2 regions of the Pelosinus baikalensis genome follow, and region 1 is predicted to be linked to the other one. Evidence: riboswitches for the same ligand, from Rfam matches in the RefSeq annotation. Region 1 holds a riboswitch; the other holds the start of a gene.
What was found. A riboswitch is a leader RNA that binds a small molecule or an ion and turns the genes downstream of it on or off. The one in region 1 is predicted to bind glycine.
Positions count from the first base shown of each region.

Region 2: linked by a shared signal. The riboswitch ahead of LMF89_RS16835 (ABC transporter substrate-binding protein) and the one ahead of gcvT (glycine cleavage system aminomethyltransferase GcvT) in region 1 are both predicted to bind glycine.

Region 1 covers NZ_JAJHJB010000035.1:18,731-29,431, forward strand. The annotation lists gene LMF89_RS19425 (MIP/aquaporin family protein) at 1-4, shown strand, start outside; gene glyA (serine hydroxymethyltransferase) at 121-1,353, opposite strand; gene lpdA (dihydrolipoyl dehydrogenase) at 1,407-2,804, opposite strand; gene LMF89_RS19440 (lipoate--protein ligase family protein) at 2,822-3,652, opposite strand; gene lipS2 (LipS2 family lipoyl synthase) at 3,633-4,607, opposite strand; gene lipS1 (LipS1 family lipoyl synthase) at 4,604-5,467, opposite strand; gene gcvPB (aminomethyl-transferring glycine dehydrogenase subunit GcvPB) at 5,455-6,906, opposite strand; gene gcvPA (aminomethyl-transferring glycine dehydrogenase subunit GcvPA) at 6,903-8,249, opposite strand; gene gcvH (glycine cleavage system protein GcvH) at 8,252-8,641, opposite strand; gene gcvT (glycine cleavage system aminomethyltransferase GcvT) at 8,643-9,743, opposite strand; glycine riboswitch at 9,814-9,896, opposite strand; glycine riboswitch at 9,900-9,989, opposite strand; glycine riboswitch at 10,045-10,120, opposite strand; glycine riboswitch at 10,124-10,207, opposite strand; gene LMF89_RS19475 (BMC domain-containing protein) at 10,476-10,701, opposite strand, start outside.
Region 2 covers NZ_JAJHJB010000026.1:41,731-52,431, forward strand. The annotation lists gene LMF89_RS16815 (AEC family transporter) at 422-1,369, opposite strand; gene LMF89_RS16820 (BC1872 family protein) at 1,581-2,027, opposite strand; gene LMF89_RS16825 (ribonuclease H1 domain-containing protein) at 2,043-2,663, opposite strand; gene LMF89_RS16830 (hypothetical protein) at 2,891-3,391, opposite strand; gene LMF89_RS16835 (ABC transporter substrate-binding protein) at 3,613-4,779, opposite strand; glycine riboswitch at 5,031-5,130, opposite strand; glycine riboswitch at 5,139-5,214, opposite strand; gene garR (2-hydroxy-3-oxopropionate reductase) at 5,444-6,352, opposite strand; gene gudD (glucarate dehydratase) at 6,389-7,744, opposite strand; gene LMF89_RS16850 (sigma-54 interaction domain-containing protein) at 8,124-9,056, shown strand; gene hemL (glutamate-1-semialdehyde 2,1-aminomutase) at 9,163-10,479, opposite strand; gene hemB (porphobilinogen synthase) at 10,525-10,701, opposite strand, start outside.

The sequences.
Region 1 (10,701 bases):
CTAAGATACTATGACAATTTTGGTCTTGCGTAAAAAAGGGGCAGCTATCAATTAGCTGCTCCTTTCTCATTATGTTTTCTCCCATACTAACGTTCCAAGGCTAATGACATTCCTTTACTCTTAATAAAGAGGAAATTCCTGGCAAAGTAAACGTACTTCAACTTTAGCTTGCTCATGCACTTCTTTGTTTTCAGGATTTTCAAGTACCGCTGCTATGGTTTTCCCAATTTTCTTCATAGCGATCTCTTCCATGCCCCGTGTGGTTACCGCTGCCGTACCAATCCGAATTCCGCTCGTTATAAAGGGACTTGTTGTCTCGAAAGGAATGGTGTTTTTATTCACCGTAATACCGACTTCATCCAGTAATCCTTCGGCTGCCTTTCCCGTAAGATTCTGCTTCCTAACATCGACAAGCATCAGATGATTGTCAGTTCCGCCAGATACCAGATCAAAACCTGTATTCTTTAGAGTTTGCGCCAATGCCTTTGAATTACTGACCACTTGCTTTTGGTAGTCGCAAAATTCCGGACGCATCGCCTCTTTTAATGCAACTGCTTTTGCGGCAATGACATGCATGAGCGGGCCACCTTGAATCCCAGGAAACACTGCTTTGTCTATCGCTTTTGCATACTCCTCCTTGCAGAGAATAATACCGCCCCGAGGTCCTCTTAAGGTTTTGTGAGTCGTGGTAGTCACAATATCAGCATGAGGAATCGGACTCGGATGAATTCCGGCTGCCACCAGCCCTGCAATATGTGCCATATCTACAAATAGCATTGCGCCAGCTTCTCTTGCAATTTCACCAAAACGTTTAAAATCAATCACTCTAGAATATGCACTTGCTCCAGCCACAAGCATTTTCGGCCTGTGAATCAGAGCCAACTCCCGTACTGCATCATAATCGATCAGATGACTGTCAGGATTAACTCCGTAGGAAACCACATTAAAATACTTACCGGAAATACTGACAGGACTGCCGTGAGTCAAATGTCCTCCATGGGATAAGTTCATTCCCATAATGGTATCGCCAGGTTTTAAAAAAGCAAAATATACTGCGGTATTTGCTGTCGCCCCAGAATGAGGCTGGACATTGGCATGCTGCGCCCCAAATATTTTCTTTGCCCTTTCAATCGCCAGCCTTTCAACAATGTCTACATATTCACACCCGCCGTAGTAGCGATGACCAGGATATCCTTCCGCATACTTATTGGTCAATACCGTTCCCATCGCTTCCATGACCATTGGGGTTACAAAATTTTCTGAAGCAATTAGTTCCAATTTATTCTGTTGCCTGTTTTTCTCAAGCTCAATCGCTTCAGCAAGTTCAGGGTCAAATTCTTTCAATTTGATCATGCTTTCCCTCCACCTTCTATATTTACTGGCTTTTCTTCAGTAGAACAATCCAGTTATGCTTTTCTTTTCACTTGATGCACAATAGCGCCGTTAATTCCATGGGCACATTCCATAATGGTTTCGGACAAACTGGGATGGGGATGGATGGTATGTGCAATTGCCTTCACTGGCAGTTTGTTTTGAATTGCCAGTACCCCTTCCATAATTAAGTCACTGGCATGGGCTCCTAGAATATGCATTCCCAAAACCTCATCCGTTATCCTATCGGCAATGATTTTTACCATACCGTCGGTTTCACCCATTGATACTGCTTTACTATTCGCAGCGAAATTAAACTTACTTACTTTGAACTCATTTCCCTGAGCCAGTGCTTCCTGCTCGGTTAGTCCCACCATAGCCACTTCAGGTGTCGTGTATATACACCCCGGAACTGCCTTGTAGTCTACCGTTACATTTTGTCCGCAGGCGTTTTCTGCAGCAATCATCCCCGCAGCTGAGGCAGCATGTGCCCACATGTATTCTCCTGTGACATCTCCAATTGCATAAACGCCCTCAACGTTTGTCTCCATTTTTGCATTGACCTTAATACCCTTGGAAGTATACTCAATTCCGACCTCATCTAAGCCTAACCCAGAAACCACCGGAATTCTTCCGATTGAGGCCAGCACCTTTTCCGTTTCAATTTGCTGCGTAGTGGTTCCATTAGAAATCTCTACAATGGCGCCCCTATTTCCAGGTTTAATTCCAGTCACACGGGTATTGGTCAACATGTTAATTCCCTGCTTGCGCAAGAGCAGCGCCATACGTTTTACGATTTCATTATCGATATTCGGCAATATGTTCGGCAGCATTTCAATCACAGTGATGTTGCAGCCAAATGACTGGAAAATTGCCGCAAACTCAATCCCAACTGCTCCCGCACCAATAACAACCATATTTTCAGGCACCTGGTTCATTGCCAATAATTGATCACTATTGATAACCGCTGGCAATTCGCCTCCCGGTACTGGCAAACCCATTGGCACAGAACCAGTTGCCAATATGATTTTCCGAGCAGAATACTGCTCAGTACCTGAATTCGTGTTCACGTTTATTTGATTAGGGGCTGTAAGACTTGCCCTTCCGACTTTATAATCAATACCATTACTTTTTATCAATTGCCCAATTCCTTTTTGCATCTGCTCTACTACCTGATTCATGCGCTTGGTCACCAATTTAAAATCAAAGCCAATATTGTCGGCCGTAAGACCAAATTCATTGTAATGTTGTAGATCACGCCATTTTTCGGCGCTTTTCAAGAGCGTCTTGGTAGGAATGCAGCCCCGGTTTAAGCAGACACCGCCCAATTGATCTTTCTCTATCAAAAGAACCTTAGCGCCTAACTGCGCCGCCCGAATGGCCGCTACATATCCGCCCGGACCGCCGCCAATAACGGCTACATCATAACTCATGCCTTTCCCCTCCTTCATTAACGCAGTAAATTCCATTGCGATTGACTATATTTGGATTCTATAAGCATTTTGCTGGTTTCTACTTCTTTTTGGGTCAGGCATCCTCTTTGGGTATCAACGCCGATCTTCGGACCAAATTCAGCCATTACAGCATCACGCGTCTCCTCCCATGTTGTATGGCACCCTCGAATTTGATCAATCGATGTCACGCCGCTAGACAGCATTCCGATCATTAGTTGTCGTCTCTGGGAGGAAGAAACCTTCAGTACAGCGGCAAGTTTTTCAGCAGAGAAATGTAACAAAATTGATCCATGCTGAAGTATGACGCCATGTTTACGAACTTGGGCACTGCCAATCAGCTTGCGTCCCTCATAAGTAATTTCATAATGGGATGGAGCATCAAAACATGCGGCAGATGAATGTTGATCCTTTTCTCTTACCTTACCATACGCCCCGCGTGGCATACTCATCTGCGCTCTAATACCCATCTTTTCCAAGCCGGCAAGAAGTCCATTACTAAAATACCGGTATGATGCCGTTATAGTTTGGGGTATGAGAGGATAATCCTCTTTGACGACAATACTGTAGGTCAATTCCGTTTCGTGCAATACTGCCCGACCTCCCGTCAATCTTCTTACTACATCGATGCCCAATGTATCACATTGTTCTAGATCAATCTCGGATTTTGCTTTTTGAAAATATCCCAAACTTACTGCGGCTGGTTTCCAGCCGTAAAATCGGAGGGTAGGAGGAACGTCTCCCGCGCTATGAGCCAACAGAATTGCTTCATCGATTGCCATATTCAAGGCAGCATCGTTTATGCCAGTATCAAGAACACGCCAAACCATAAGATTCACCGCCTATACCGCTCTCCATTATCGCTTGCTCGATTTCCTTTCTGGTGAGCGGCCGAGGATAATTATACATAATTCCGCCAGGCCGTTCATTATAATACGGTCGATTGCAGTCAGCGCAGCCGGTGGTTTCAAAAGCCTTTCCATCGGCCAGCATCTTAACTAAATCAGAAACGTTGTAACTGCTAATTTTTCCGTTTGTAAAGCGGATTGTACTGCGGCAATAGCCTTTACGCATAAGATAATGAGCAATTTGCACCCGCCGGTAGTGAGAGATGGAAGGGGGCCTCTTGTCAGCCATAGCCGTGCCTGGTATCGGTGTAAAAGCAAATAACCCCACAGTGATTCCGAGTTCAATACAATCAGCGATAAAATTCACCGCTTCTTCTTCCGTCTCACCAAGTCCGACGATCAGGTGAGTCGTTACGGCTCCCGGAAAAGTACTCGCGCACTCTTGCAACAAACGGATTCTTTCTTCCCAGTCTTGACCTTTAACAAGTCGGTAGATCTCCGAAGTGGCAGCATCGATTGCGATACAAATTCTTTCAGCTCCTGCTGCAATCATTTCGGCGGCCTGCCCAGCATCCTCGATATGATTTGACACGCAGATAGGCTTAGGACCATCTGCACTTAATTTTCGTACTGCTTCTAACGTAGCATCCCAACTATTTTCGCTGTTAACAACCTGGAGGCAGACTCTTTTTAAATCTCCTTTAGAATAGGCTGAGGAAATACCTGATGTAACTTCGTTCGCATCAAAGGCAGGCCATGTTATTCTAGATAAAAGATCTCCTCTTGCACTGCTGCTCTGAGACTGGGAACAAAAGCTGCAGTTGTTGCGACATTTATCACCCAGCATAATATAGGCGGTATTGGGAAGCGCTTCACTTTTGATTCGTTTTTTACCAATTACACTGGCTGTTCCCGCAGATAACTTCCATAACGTCATAATACACAGCACTCCTCTCGCCGCTCTATCATCAATCCGAGATTTTGAGCCAACCGTACCGCCCCTGAAACTGGATTTACAATGCCGTTGATCCCTAAGCGAACTGCCCATAAATCTAATTCCTGACGATAAGCACCTCCTGGCCGCATGCATCCAAGATGAATCGGCAGCGCGGGAAGCTCTCTTCTCGCGCTAGCCAGTATGTTTAATACATCTTCAATAGATGGGGGCTTACATTCGGCAAAACGTGTACCCTTCGTTGGAGTAAATACAATAAAAGTAATCCCGTCTACTCCAAGTGCTTTTAGGTGCCTGATCGCTTGGTACTCACCTCTAATCTCGCCGCCATGAAGTCCAATGCATATATGGGGAATCACAGAACAACTTTTCCTAAGTTTCTGGTAGCACGCAGCATAATCTGAAACGGTACGATCAATTCCTAAAACTTCTTTTATCGTTGCATCATCCCCAATAAAATCAAAAGAAACTTTGTCCGCTACCTTAGCTATTTTCTGAATGTCTTCCTCGTCAACCAGACCAACATGTACGTTATACTTCATCTTTTGTTTCATTGCCGCAATTTTGGCTATATGCTCAGCGATGGGAACCTTGCCTTCGGCTGTACACCCGCCGCTGATTAAAAGGCTGCGTGCTGTAATTCCATTCCCCTCAGGGATATCCTGAAGTGCCTTCATCCCCTTTAAATAGTGACCTCCGCAATGTGCGCAGTTTAAACTACATGTACCGCCTGTAACACTTACAGCTTTGGTTTCATTAGGATATGAAAATTTAATATTTGACTGAAAATTTTGCTGCCTAATCCGCCACCCCTCTTGGGCCAGCAAATCTAAGGTTTCCATCTTACTACCGGTTTCCGTGCCGCCGCAGTTTCATCAAGCCTTCCCACAACAGTGTCGTGGGGAGCATTAAGAATTTGCGTTACGTCAGTTCTCGCTTCTTTCGCTATTTCCCGCATAGCCTTAATAAAACCATCCAGCGTTTCTTTACTCTCCGTCTCGGTAGGTTCAATCATTATCGCTTCATCAACGATAAGCGGAAAGTAAATGGTTGGCGGATGATACCCATAATCCAATAGTCGTTTTGCGATATCCAGCGTCTTTACGCCAAACTGCTTTTGATTTTTAGAGGTGATTATGCATTCATGCATACTATACCGGTCAAAGGGAGCGTAGTAGTCTTCTCTTAATTGACTTAAACAATAGTTTGCATTTAGAACGGCATCTTCACTTGCTTGCCGAAGTCCATCTGGTCCCATCGTCCGGATATAGGCATAGGCCCGTACAATCACTCCGAAATTACCGTAAAAAGAATGCATTCTTCCAATGGAGAGAGGTCGATCATATTCCAGATCATATTTTCCCCCATCGAAGGTTATTATGGGAACAGGCAAAAATGGAGTTAACTCTTTTTTTACACCGACAGGCCCAGAGCCAGGTCCGCCGCCGCCGTGGGGCGTAGAAAAGGTTTTATGGAGGTTAATATGTACTACATCAAAACCCATATCGCCTGGACGCACAATCCCCATTACTGCGTTCGTATTAGCCCCATCGTAATATAACAGTCCGCCGGCAGCATGAACGATTTGGGCAATTTCTTTGATGTTTTTTTCGAACAAACCTAAAGTACTCGGGTTAGTAAGCATCAATGCCGCAGTATCTAAACCCACAGCAGCTTTTAGCGCATCTAGGTTAATTGAACCGTCATCATTGGACTTAATTTCAACGATTTCCAATCCACAAACAGCTGCGGTGGCCGGATTTGTACCATGAGCAGAGTCAGGCACAATCACTTTAGTTCTTACTTCACCCCGCGAGCGATGATACTGCCTGATGAGTTTTAATCCTGTCAACTCACCATGGGCACCCGCCACAGGCTGCATTGTAACCGCATCCATTCCGGCAATTTCTGCTAAATACTGTTCCATTTGATATAGAAGTTCTAACGCACCTTGCATTGACTCAACATCCTGCAAAGGATGAATATCTGCAAAGCCCGGATACCGGCAAACATCTTCATTCACTTTAGGATTATACTTCATCGTACATGAACCAAGGGGATAAAATCCCGAGTCAACACCAAAGTTTCGATTTGAGAGGGCGGTATAATGCCTCATTACATCTGGTTGGCTTACCTCCGGAAGTTCCGCGTATTTTGATCTTAGGAGGTTAGCTGGTACAAGTGTTTCAATCTCATAAGTGGGAACGTCACTTTTTGGCAGATCTAAGGCAAAACGCCCAGGCTTGCTGATTTCGAATATAGTCGACTGTTTTGTTTTCATAACACTTCCCCCATTTCACGAACCAACCCGTCTATCTCTTCTTTGCTACGTTTTTCAGTAACACAGACGAGCATGCAGTTTTCAAGTTCAGGATAGTATTTACTAAGATCCAGTCCTCCTAAGATTCCTTTAGCCAACAATTTTTTATTAATTTGGGAAACTGGTTTATTCAGCCTGACAGCGAATTCTTTAAAGAACGCTCCCGAGAATACAGGTTCACATCCTTTTAAACTTGTCAGTGAACGATATGCATAATGGGCTTTTTGAATGCATTGTGCTGCAATCTCCTGTAAACCAGCTTTGCCCAAAGTACTCATATAAACAGCAGATGTCAAAGCGCAAAGTGCTTCGTTGGAGCAAATATTGGAGGTAGCTTTTTCACGCCGAATATGTTGTTCACGAGCTTGAAGCGTCAGTACAAAACCACGATTGCCTCTGTTGTCTACTGTCTGACCGACAATTCGACCAGGCATTTTTCTCATGAGCTTTTCCGTTGTTGCAAAGAAACCGAGATATGGACCGCCAAAAGATATTGAAATTCCCAAACCTTGACCTTCTCCGACTACGATATCTGCACCTAGCGCACCGGGAGATTCTAGAAGCCCCATAGAAATAGGATCAACAACAGCAATCAGATATGCTCCCTTAGCGTGGGCCATTTCTGCGATTCTTTTCAAATCCTCAATGCAGCCAAAGAAATTAGGAAATTGCACGACAACAGCCGCTGTCGAATCATCTATCATCTGGGGCATCTTGTTTAAATCAGTCAAGCCATCGCTATATGGCGCCAGTTTAAGTTCAATCTTTTTATCCTTGGCATAGGTCAGAAATGTCTCCCGATAATGGGGATGGACGGCCTCGGCCATTACAATTGCCGTTTTCTTAGAACTGGCACACGCCATCATAGCGGCTTCAGCAACAGCGGTACCGCCATCATACATGGAGGCATTAGCCACTTCCATACCTGTAATCTCACAGATCATTGATTGGTATTCCCATAACGCCTGCAAATAGCCCTGGGAAATCTCTGGCTGATATTGCGTGTAGGCAGTGTAAAATTCAGAGCGTCCAATGATATGATGAACTACACTGGGAATATAATGGTCATAAGCTCCTGCACCTAGAAAGCAGGTTAATTCTTGAAGATTGGCATTCGCTTTTGCCAGTGCTTTGAGATGTTTAACTAAACCCTGTTCAGGCAGGGCTGGCGGCAACTTTAATGTCCTGGTCATTCGCAAATCGGCTGGTACGTCTTCAAATAATTTTTCCACTGAATCGACGCCAACAGCATCTAGCATCTCACGTCTATCAGCTTTTGTATGAGGAAGATAACTCCAAGCCATTTCTAGTGTCCTCCCTCCGCCACCAACTGAGCATATGCGTCGCTATCTAAAAGATCATCTAATTCACTGCTGTCAGACATTTCAATAACAACAATCCAACCTTCACCATAAGGTTCTTGATTGATCAGGTCGGGAGTATCAGTAAGAGCTTGGTTCACTTTTACAATTTTTCCGGAGACCGGCGCATAAATATCCGATACTGCCTTTACTGACTCAATGACAGAAAAACCATCCCCCACTTTCACTGTACCTGACTCATCTGGCAATTCTACAAAAACGACATCACCTAACTGCGATTGAGCAAAATCAGTTACCCCAATGATAGCAACTTTCCCTTCTACCTTGACCCATTCGTGATCCTTGGAGTACTTTAGTTCTTTTGGAATATTCATTTTACTTCCCCTCTCTTTTATAAAATGGTTTGGAAATGACTTGGGCAGACACATTTTTGCCGCGAATTTCAATATCTATTTTTTGTCCAACCTTTGCGTATTCAGCTTGAATTATACCCAAACCAAGGTTCTTATCAAGGGATGGAGCATAAGTTCCTGTCGTTACCACTCCAACATAGCTGCCCTCTACCAAAATCGGATATTCAGCCCGTGCTACTCCACGATCAACCATTTCAAAACCGACTATTCTGCGTTTTGGTCCATTGGTTTTCTGTTCTTGAAGCGTTCCTTGTCCGTTAAATTCCTCTTTATCAAGCTTTACAAACATTCCGATTCCTGCCTCAATGGGCGAAATGTCGACCGAGAGTTCGTGGCCATATAAAGGAAAACAAACTTCAAATCTCAATGTGTCACGACAACCTAAACCAGCGGGAAGCAATCCAAGGGGGCACCCAACTTCCATGATTGTATCCCATAAATATGTAGCATCATCTGGGCTGCAGTAAATTTCAAATCCATCTTCTCCCGTATATCCAGTTCTCGATAATAATACTTTTTTGCCAACAACATCGATTTCAGGCATAAACCAGTAATATTTCAGTTCTGAAAGTGGTACATCAGTCAATTTCGATAAAATCATTTCTGATAATGGTCCTTGCAGAGCGATCTGAGCCGTTTCATTTGAGATATTGGTAAGCTTAACGTCAAATTCTTCGGCATTCTCCCGCATCCAATTCCAATCTTTTTCAATGTTTGCTGCATTAATAACTAGGAGATAATGATCAGCATCTTTTTTGTAAACTAATAGATCGTCTACCGTTCCCCCATGCTTATAGCACATGGGTGTGTAGAGTATTTGATTTCTTTCCAGTTTGGATACATCGTTGGTTACTAACCTTTGCAGAAAGACAAGTGCATCTGGTCCATTAACTACTACTTCCCCCATATGGGATACGTCAAATAACCCTGCTTTTGTTCTGACGGCCTGATGTTCATTCTTGATTCCAGTGTACTGGACCGGGAGAGACCAACCGCCAAACTCAACTATTCTGCCACCATACCGCAAATGCGTCTCATAAAGCGGTGTCTGTTTTACTGCCATGAAAACCACTCCAATCTTTCTTTAATACATTAAAAAGGACAGAGAATAAGAGTGAAAACTCACTCTTGTTCTCTGTCCTTTTACCTGAGAGATTCGCCCGCAGCGGGGCTCCCCATCGGCGACACTTTCGCTTACGAAGTGTACTCTCCAGAGTTCGGTCCAGTTACGGTTTTTTTACCTGAGAGTTTGAACAAAGCTTTGCTCCTTCGGTGACGCTAGTTAAGCGTTCTCTCCCGCAACCATCATTCCGTATGTAGTTAATCCCAGACCGAAAAATAAGACAGAAACCAACGTAGTTGGCCTCTGTCTTATTTACCTCCAGAGAATCCCGAATATCTCGGTTACTCCTTGGGTGCCGCATAGCGATCTTTCCAGAGTTCCATTAGAATACGGTCCTTTTGCCTGAGAGTTTATTGCCTTTGCTCCTTCGGCGCCTGAAACCAGATCTCTCCCGCATCCCTCACATGGAAGATTATTAAATTTTTAATAATCGGAATTTTCAATGTTATATTTTTCAGTATAGATGAATGCTTTTAATCTGTCAATACTTGTGAGAATTAATCATTTCTACAATTTATTTTATTAAGCTTTTAATCAAATTATGCCACTCTTTTACAGCCATCTCTGGATATAGGGACTAGTTCCTTGTCCCACAATCATCTTTTTCTACGAAGTCTGTACCCCTTTGAAATTTCCAGTCAAGGCATGATCTTTAATTTACTGGAATTACTATTAAAACAAGACTTTATGTAAAGCACTGTGAGGTGCTGGCAATACGAGTTGATCGACTAAGAATCCGCTGTCATGTATGGCATTGCTGCCAGCCTTAATGGCAGCGGTTACCGCTCCTACGTCGCCAGTTAGTGTCACCATAGCTTTGCCGCCCATTCCTCTTGCCAGGCGAACTTCAATCAATTCCACATTGGAAGCTTTTACTGCCGTATCTGCTGCAATAATC
Region 2 (10,701 bases), on a different contig from region 1:
CATTCCCTAATCTTTGTAGTTGAAAAGTATATTTTATTCACTTATAATAAAGATTAGGTACATCGAATAAGCCCTGGTGTCTGTTGGGGAATGTAAAGATTGCCGCGCTTTATGGATACCGCAAATATCCATAAAGCATTTTTCTTTTTGGACAATTGCACACATATACTATAGAACCACCTCCTTAAAAACACAGATGGGCTTATAAACGAAAGTGCGTTTATAAGCCCCATTGCTCATGTACTTATTTTTTTCTGGTAAAAGGCAAAAAGCTCACAAGGGTTTTTTAAACCACTCGTAAGCTTCATTGCTTCCTGCCTATTAACTTGAGCTGAGTATAGCACATATTATTTAGTGACGCAATACCCTTTTAAAATAGTCGAAATATTAAAATTAAACCTTCCGCACCCACTATACTCAACTAAAAATAATACTGAAAAATCAACATATATACCGGAATAACCACTATGGCTAATATTGTTGTTACCGTAGTCATGATTGCAGCATACTCTGCATCTCCTTGATAGGATTTAGCCACAATAGCAGTCTGGGTCATAACAGGCAGCATGGCTTGGATAATAAACACTTTTTTCATTAAGAGAGGCAAAGGCATAACATAAGTGATTGCCATAACAATCAATGGTGAAATAACAAACCGCCCCAGAAGAATAGCTATCATATCTTTGCTTATCTTAATATTACTCAGCTTTACACCATATATAGCAATACCAATAAAAAGCATGGATAAAGGTGTTGTCATGCTCCCAAGATATTTGCAGGTATCGAGAATAAATTGAGGCAAACTGATATCACATAAGATAAGGACCATAGCCAGCAAGAACCCTAACAGAGGGGGAGAAAACACTTTTTTTATTACCTCAACGGCAGAGACCTTATCTTTACCTGATGTGCCATCGTTGCGAATACCGCTTGCTCCAATGGTCCAAAATAAAGAAGTATTGGCAATATAATATAGCAAAACATAAGGAACACTTTGTTCGCCAAACAATGCCAAATTGACTGGCAAACCAATAAAAATAGTATTTGAAACAAAGAACATGGATCTAAATGTTCCCTGCCGATTAGATTTTACTCTCAAAAGCTTAGAAACTGCATATCCAACTGCATAACAGACCAACATGGAAGAATAGGGTACAATTAGCCCCGTCGCCAAATGCAGCAGCCCGTCTTTATTAAAAGTATTCATCAAATTCCATATCATATAAGTAGGCAATGCTACATTGGTAATGATACGGGAAAATAATTGAGAAGCCTCTTCATTAAACCATCCTTTACCCGTAAGAACATATCCTGTAATAATCATTAAAACAATGCTAAAGATGCTTTCAATTGTGTGAAAAATAATCATAAACTATAAACTCCTAATCATCCATGAAATACACTAGTCAGAAAAATGCTGCGCGTCCTTTAAAACATATAAAACAGAATCGAACCATAGAAGCGCAGAGAACACTGAGAAAAGATCCATAGGGTTAAAAACCTCCGTGCTCTCTGCGATCTCTGTGTCCTCTGTGTTTATCGTTCTCTTTAAGAAACTTATCTTTCTAGACTTAAGTACCTTATGCTAAAGCTGCTAAAGCCGCTTTTACTATGGCCTCTGCTTCTGAGGAATGACCGATTGGGGCAGCAACATCTATACCGTCTTTTACAAAATTGCCGTAATATCGATTCTGTTCCTGCTCGAGTTTCTTCTCAGAAAGATATGTATATCCTAAACTCTTCATATGCTCTACCACTTGCTGGGCAGCGTCTATTTGAGTAGAATAGTTCGGGACAGTCTCATCGAAATTCTCTCGCAATTTCAAACTCACCATTTCGCTTTCTTTTACCAATGGGACATATACGCCACCAGATTGTTCGACATCAGCTGTTGTTCCTAACCATTTCACCGCAAGCTCTGCACTAAATTGCAGCAGGTGTTTTAACCAGATAAAACCCATCACCTTTACTGCTACTTCAATATCCAAATCCCTTCCTGGATTCATACCAATACCATTTTCTTTCATTGTACTATTCCTCCATTATATTAATTGAAGTGCTGCCTTCGCTAGTTGATCCGCTTGTTCATTATATTTGTCACCGGAATGAGCTTTTACCTTTACGAATACAACCTCCAATTGCTTCGCGACCTGATCATAATATTGTTTATATTTCTTAGTTCCTTCCTGCTTGGCCTCCCATGCATTAGTACACCATTTTTCGATTCCCTCGTAGTCATGATAAATAACAACGGTGCGCACCCCTTGCTCTAACGCATAGGTCATAGCAATTTTGGCACCCATGGTTTCTCCCGCTACATTGCGCATACCAGCAAGTTCCGGATCATTTCCTTTCTGACTAAACGTAATCTCTGCTCCTTTCCACAATATTACAACCCCAGCAGAATATTCTTTGGTTGCAGTATTGTAACTGCCGTCAACATAGGCAAGCATCATATCATCAGGAGGCTGCTCTATCACCAAAGGCGATACTGCCTTTACTCCTCCTGCTAAGTATGCTCTTGCCTCTTCCTCTGTTTTAAAGCTCTTATATTCAGCTCCGGAATACCCCTTGATTTGCTCCTGACACTGAGGCCAGGTATAGAATAAACCAACTGTGCGTCCTTTCCTAACAGCATATACCTTCTTTTGTTTATCTGACATATCCTCTCTTTAACCATCCTTACATTTTTATTAACAAAAAATCTCACCTTGGCCGGCAAGCTTGTCCCAAAAGACAATACAGTGCCACCAGCACTATAAACTCATTCATTATCTTTCTATTTTATGCCTTTCTATTTAGAAAAAGCAAGCAATAATCAAAATAGATTGTGCCAAGATACTTATAGCATCTTGGCACTCTATTATGAATAACTTTCCCACGCATTCTCTTACTCAGTACGAGTAGAGCACATGGGAGCAGTTAGCTGGGTAAATACATTCAGATTGGGCTGCCCTAAGCTGATTCCATTCGTTAGGCGATTGGAATGAAACGAAATGATGACACTTGTAATTTTTGCCAAGCCGCTAGGTGTTGGAATCCCTCGCAGAGGATTATAATCCAGCGGAGCAACATAATAGCTCAGAGTTCCATTACTATTTACAATTAAGCGATTGGGATCAAAACCATCGGAAGTATACACCACTCCTAAAGGAGCCGCAGGCCAGACACCTCGATCCGTTACAAAGAACACCGTATATACGCCAAGGGGGATTAAACCTTGGGCCGATATTTGAATATGCCCTTCATTTCCTCTGCCACAAATTTCACCTGTAGCGGTGGCCTGCAGCCAAAATGACAAAGCAATAGCAGGCGGCCGATTGGCTGACAATGTTTCAAATATAAGATCACAGCAGCCATCGCAATATTTTGATTTTCTATCCTCTTCCACACTATCCCTCCTTAATGAAAATACTATATAAAGTTTAACAGATCAAACTTTTTGCTTTATATCTTTTATATATGGTATGCCTCTAATAGAAGAAATGTGAAAAAAAACAGAATTATTTCATACGTCCTTATATTGAAAAAAGACCATGCTATCAATGCATGATCTTTTCCCAGTTCTTAGACAATCTTAATTACCGATGGTGAAATACAATGATCGATTTACTAAGGTTTAACAGTTGCTTTAAACACTTGTTTGCCATCTTTCATTTCAATAATTACAACACTTTTTACTGCATCATGAGTAGCATTTAATGTTGTGCTCCCTGTTATTGCTGGATAGTCTTTTGTCCCAGCCAAAGCTTCACGAATTTTTTCAGGATCAAGGCTATTGGCGCGTTTAATGGCATCAATAATGATATTTGCCGCATCATAGCCCAGTACAGCCATCGCATCCGGCACTTGACCATATTCTTTTTTATACGCTTCTACAAAAGCTTGAGAAGTAGCACTGGTATCATCCACAGAATAATGGTTGGTAAAATAGGTATTATTTAGTGCTGCGCTAGTTCCAACCTCCACTAGTTTTGGTGAATCCCAGCCGTCTCCCCCTAGAATTGGCACCGTAATACCAATTTCCCGAGCTTGTTTCACAATTTTTCCTACTTCTTCATAATAGCCGGGTATATAAATAATTTCAGCATTTAACGCTTTTATTTTGGTTAAGATGGTCTTAAAATCCTGATCTTTTTGCAAATATGCTTCTTCCGCTAAAATACTCCCGCCGCCTTTTATATAGGCCTCTTTGAAGAAGGTAGATAATCCTTTACTATAATCACTGCTGTTATCTACTAACATGACAGCCTTATTCAAATGCAGCGTGTTCAACGCAAAATTTGCCCCCACTGTGCCTTGAAAAGGATCGATAAAACACACGCGGAAAGTATAATTTTTAACTTTACCACTTGCTTCGTCCTCTGTTACCTTAGGATTTGTCGCACCTACAGCAACAAAGGGAACTTTAGTCGCCTCTGCCACACTAGAGGTGGCAATTGCGTTAGAGCTCGCAAAAATACCCGTTACTGCCACAACTTTATCCTGAGATGCAAGCTTGGTCATCGCATTGGCTGACTCAGAAGGTTCACTTTTATTATCAGCAATCACAGCCTGAATTTGCTTTCCAAGAATACCGCCTTTCGCATTGGCCTCTTTAATTGCCATTTTGGCACCATTGGCAGATGAGGTACCCATGGTTGCATTACCACCAGTCATTTCATTCAAAACACCAATTTTAATATCCTTGGAAGCAGAATCACCACAACCTGTCAACATTCCTGCTAATACTAAAACCACTAAAGATACCACCACAAGTTTCAAACCCGAATTTCTCATATCATCGTCTCCCTTTTTAATCATGTAACTGCACAAAATACATCTTTAATGTACTCTGGATTCTTCTTAAGGCAAAGACAAGTCAGACTAGGTGAGAGTGATTCTTTTGATGCTTTTTTCAGTGAAAAATAAGCATCAAAAAACAAAGAGTCAAATCACTTAGTGATTTGACTCTGGATAAACAAATGAATACGCTAAAAGCGTTTTCAGCATCACAATATAAAGAGATCTAAATCATCCCTGTATATTACGAATTTGTCTCTGTCCTTTTGCCTGAGAGATTTGTCAGCAATATGATTGCTGTGTTTCACCTTCGGCGCCCTGTATAAGAGTCTCTCCAGAGTCCCGTCCATTTACGGTTCTACTCGGTGGTCCGAGTGCCTGAGAGTTTTACTCCTTCGGCGGGCTATTAAGCCACTCTCCCGCAAACTTCATTCGGAAAACATATGTAGTTGTAGCAAGTACATTTGCTGTAAGTATTATTATAAAACAACACATCAAATAATTCAATAGTAAATAAGTAAGTTTTTTCAGCATCTTTGTCTTTTTTTCTATTCTGGCTGAACATATAAAACAGAATCGAACCACACCAGGAACAGAGAACACAGAGATAGATGGCAAAAGGCCGCCTCAATTTTATATTGAGGCGGCCTCTTTTCATTGGCTAGCGTTTTACTTCAACTTTAGCCATCTTTTCGTAATATTTTACTAAACTGCCATGATCCCCATCGCCCATGCCATCCACTTTAAGAGCCTGCATCATTTCCATAACAGCTGCAGTAAGAGGCAATGGAACGCCCATATCATGGGATGTTTCCAATACATTCGCTAAATCTTTAATATGAAGGTTTATACGAAATCCTGGATCAAATTTACGATCCATCATAAGAGGTGCTTTGGCATCAAGAACCGTACTTCCAGCTAAACCACCGCGAATTGCCTGGTACACTAAATCCGGTTCTACTCCTGCTTTACTGGCTAACACTAATGCCTCTGAAACTGCTGCAATATTAAGGGCAACAATGACCTGATTGGCAAGTTTCGTCACGTTTCCTGCACCCACTTCACCAGTCCGTACAACAGAACCAGCCATGGCTTTCATTATAGGATAGCAGGTATCAAATACTTCTTGCTTGCCACCAACCATTACAGACATGGTACCATCAATCGCTTTAGGTTCACCGCCGCTCACAGGAGCATCTAACATATCTACGCCTTTTTCAGCAAGTTTCGCTGCCAATTCCCGGCTCACCAAAGGAGCGATGGAACTCATATCAATGAAGGTAGTGCCTTTTTTTGCTCCCTCTAATATACCATTTTCACCTAAAACCACTTCTTTTACATGAGGCGAGTTTGGCAGCATAGTGATGATAATATCCGCCTGCTGGGCTACTGCTTTTGCAGTGGCAGCACTCTTGGCTCCCGCTGCGACCACTTCATCTACTGCAGCTTGATTCCTATCCACGACAATAAGTTCATAGCCTGCCTTAAGTAAGTTTTTACTCATAGGCTTACCCATGATTCCTAGTCCAATAAATCCAATTTTCATTTTCTTGACTCCTTCATTTTTCAATTTACGGTTACCAATAACCTATCCTTGTCTCTGCCTCTAGCGAACCAGGCAAGGACGTTTATTATCAAACTTCCAGTTTGGAATCAAATACTGCATCGCCATAGCATCATCCCGTGCACCTAAGCAATTTTCCACATAGAGTTTGTGTGCTTTCTCAATCTGCACCATATCTACTTCAACTCCAAGACCTGGCTTATCAGGAACAGCTACCATTCCACCAACTATTTTTAATGGCTCTTTGGTCAAACGTTCTTGACCTTCCTGCCAAATCCAGTGAGTATCTAGAGCTGCGATTTTACCAGGCGCAGCGGCTCCCACATGGGTAAACATTGCCAGAGAAATGTCAAAGTGATTATTAGAATGGGATCCCCACGTTAATCCCCATTCATGGCACATCTGGGCAACTCGCACTGAACCTTGCATGGTCCAGAAGTGAGGATCAGCTAAAGGAATATCCACTGAATGTAACTGAATGGTATGCCCCATCTGACGCCAATCAGTGGCAATCATATTGGTAGCAGTTGGCAGTCCTGTCGCCCTCCGAAACTCAGCCATTACTTCACGCCCAGAATACCCATTCTCAGCTCCACAAGGATCTTCAGCGTAAGCTAATACATGATGCTTATTGCTGCATAACCGAATTGCTTCGTTCAAAGACCATGCACCATTCGGATCAATGGTAATTCGTGCCTTTGGGAAACGCTCAGCCAACGCCGTAACCGCTTCAATCTCTTGATCGCCGCTTAGTACACCGCCTTTTAGCTTAAAGTCATTAAAACCGTAAAGCTCATGAGTAGCTTCAACCAGCCGGACAACAGCTTCTGGAGTTAACACCTCCTCATGGCGCAGTCGGTACCAATCATTTTTTGCATCCTGATTACTCAAATACGGTAGATCGGTCTTGGTGCGGTCGCCAACGTAGAACAGATACCCCAGCATTTCCACTTCCTTGCGCTGCTGCCCTTGACCAAGCAATGCAGCAACGGGCACGCCTAGAAATTTGCCTACCAAATCCAGTAGTGCAGCTTCCAAGGCCGTGACAACATGAATGGCAATGCGCAAATCGAAAGTTTGCAACCCTCGTCCAGCCGAATCTCGATCTGCAAAACTCCGTCTTACGGTATTAAGAATATTGTTATAAACACCAATTGATTTGCCAATGACCAACTCTCGCGCATCTTCCAACGTCTGGCGAATGCGTTCCCCTCCAGGAACCTCTCCAACGCCTGTATTACCTGCATTGTCTTTTAGAATCACGATATTACGGGTAAAAAAAGGACTATGGGCACCACTGAGATTTAAGAGCATACTATCTTGGCCTGCAACAGGAATAACCTGCATTTCAATAATAATCGGCGCAGACGAACTACTTTCCTTTTTCTTCTGATCCATATAACATCACTCCTAATTCATTACTTATCTTTGGACTATCCCATCCTTAAAATCTATCCTTTATTTCAACAATCCCATCTCTATTAACACCTTAGAAAGCTGCTCTCTTTCACTATGAGTCATGGCCCCTGCTGGCTCCATGCATGGTCCCGCTTCAATCCCAATAAGATAAGTGACTCTTTAATCACAGCAGGAAAAGTACCAATCGAAAAGGCACATTGCACCTATCATCGTCGATCAATTGATCATTGGTGCAATCATCGCTTTCCAGGATGTCACCCGCATTCAGGAAATGGAAGCGAGAATCCGCAACGAGTTAATCACCAGGAAATTCATTGCTAAATACCACTTCACCGATCTATTAGGAGTCTCACCTCAGATGATTGAAATTAAGCGAATTGCACAAGAAATGTCTTTAATCGATGCCACCGTATTAATTTCAGGAGAATCCGGCACAGGAAAAGAGTTGTTTGCCCAAAGCATACACAACGAAAGCCAACGAAAAAATGGACCATTTGTTGCTGTCAACTGTGCGGCCTTGCCGCAAAACTTACTTGAAAGCGAATTATTCGGTTATGTAGAAGGAGCATTTACGGGCGCAACCAAAAAAGGAAAACCCGGTTTATTTGAAATGGCTCATACGGGCACCATTTTTCTTGACGAAATCTCAGAAATGGATAAATACGCTCAAAGTCGCTTGCTTCGTGTGCTGCAGGAAAAGCAGGTCATGCGTCTCGGGGATGACAAATACATACCCGTTGATATGAGGATTATTGCAGCTACTAATAAAAATTTAGCGGGACTTATTAAAGAAGGACAATTTCGGCAAGATCTTTTTTATCGACTTAAAGTACTAACCATGACGCTGCCTGCATTACGCAACAGAAAAAATGATATACAATATCTTGCACATCATTTCTTGGAATATTATAAAAGACGACATTTTAAACAGTTGGATATTTCTGATTCTGGATATAACTATCTATCCGGATATTCCTGGCCAGGGAATGTTCGGGAATTAAAGTATTTCATAGAAAGATTGGTGGTCATCGCCAGTGAAAAATGGATTACCGAAGATGTTATAAAAAAATATTGGCATGACAGAGAAGATGAAACAGAACTACCTTCCATAGTGAGCGATGACCTTCCAGTAGACAATGCCCCTCTGCCGTCAGAAGACAAACGGATTGCTGATGCATTAGCACAATGCCATTCCAACATAACCCGCGCGGCTAAATTACTGGGAATGGATAGAAGCACACTTTATCGAAAATTGAAAGCTTATAAAATTGAAATCAAAAAAGCTTATTAAAACAATAAGAACTTTTGAACCGCGAAGACGGGAAGAAAAAGGGCAGTGCCAAAACATTCGTTTCAGCACTGCCCTTTTACGAAGGGTTATTCATTATCTCAGTATGTTATTTATTGTTTTTATGGTACTCTGCCACTTTAGCAAAAGCATAACCGCTTGCTGCAATCGTAGCAGCAATATCTTCTTCCGAATGAGCAGCAGACATAAATCCTGCTTCAAATTGAGACGGTGCCATATATACGCCTTGCTTTAACATCTCATGAAAGAAGGTATTGAATGCACCAATATCCGATTGTTTCGCACTCTCATAATCATATACAGGTTGGTCTGTGAAGAACATGCCAAACATGGCACCAAGCTGATGGTACTGCAATGTAAAACCATACTTCTCGCCTTGAGCGCGAATTCCGGCACATAAAGTTTTGGTTTTCTCAGCTAACTTCTCATACAGTCCAGGTGTTTGCGACAAGAGGGTAAGAGTGGTAATCCCTGCTGTCATTGCCAACGGATTGCCGCTTAGTGTACCTGCCTGATATACAGGGCCAGCAGGAGAAATGAACTCCATAATATCCTGCCTGCCGCCATAGGCACCTACGGGCAAACCGCCGCCGATAATCTTTCCTAAACAAGTCAAATCTGGTTTTATGCCGAACACTGACTGTGCTCCGCTGTAAGCCACACGAAAACCAGTCATAACCTCATCAAATATCAGCAAAGAACCATATCGCTGAGTAATGTCACGTACGGCTGCCAGGTATCCTTCTTGCGGCAGCACCATTCCCATGTTGCCGGCAACAGGTTCAATAATGACGGCAGCAATTTCTTCGCCATATTGAGAAAAGACCTCTGTCAGAGCTGATATATCATTATAATTTACGGAAATCGTTCCACCGGCAACAGCGTCAGATACGCCAGGACTGTCAGGTACACCTAAGGTAGCCGCCCCTGACCCTGCCTTTACCAGCAGACTATCATGATGTCCATGATAGCAGCCAATAAATTTAACAATTTTGCTGCGATTGGTATACGCTCTTGCTAAACGCAATACACTCATGGTAGCCTCTGTTCCTGAATTCACCATGCGTATCAATTCCATAGAAGGGACGGCCTGCTGCACTAATTTAGCCAAGGTAGTCTCTAAAAGAGTAGGTGCTCCATAACTTGTTCCATTAGACACAGCTTGAACTAAGGCTTCTACTACCGCAGGATGAGCATGACCTAAAATCATCGGACCCCATGATCCAACATAATCAATATATTGATTCGAATCAATATCATATAAGCGGCTGCCTGCAGCCCTCGCAATAAAAGGCGGCGTTCCGCCAACACCTCGAAAGGAACGTACAGGACTATTAACGCCCCCTGGTATATACTGCTTTGCTTCATTAAATGCTTCAGTCGATTTATTTAAATGAAATGCCATGAGTAGACCTCCTAAAAATAATAAGGTGGTTTATTGTCTCTATTCTTATTCCTCTTTTAACCAGCGGGCAACATCCATCGCATGATAGGTAATAATAATATCCGCCCCGGCCCGTTTCATGCTAACCAGTGTTTCCATCACTATACGCTTTTCATCAATCCATCCTTGGGCTGCTGCAGCTTTAACCATGGAATATTCACCACTTACGTTATAAACTGCCAA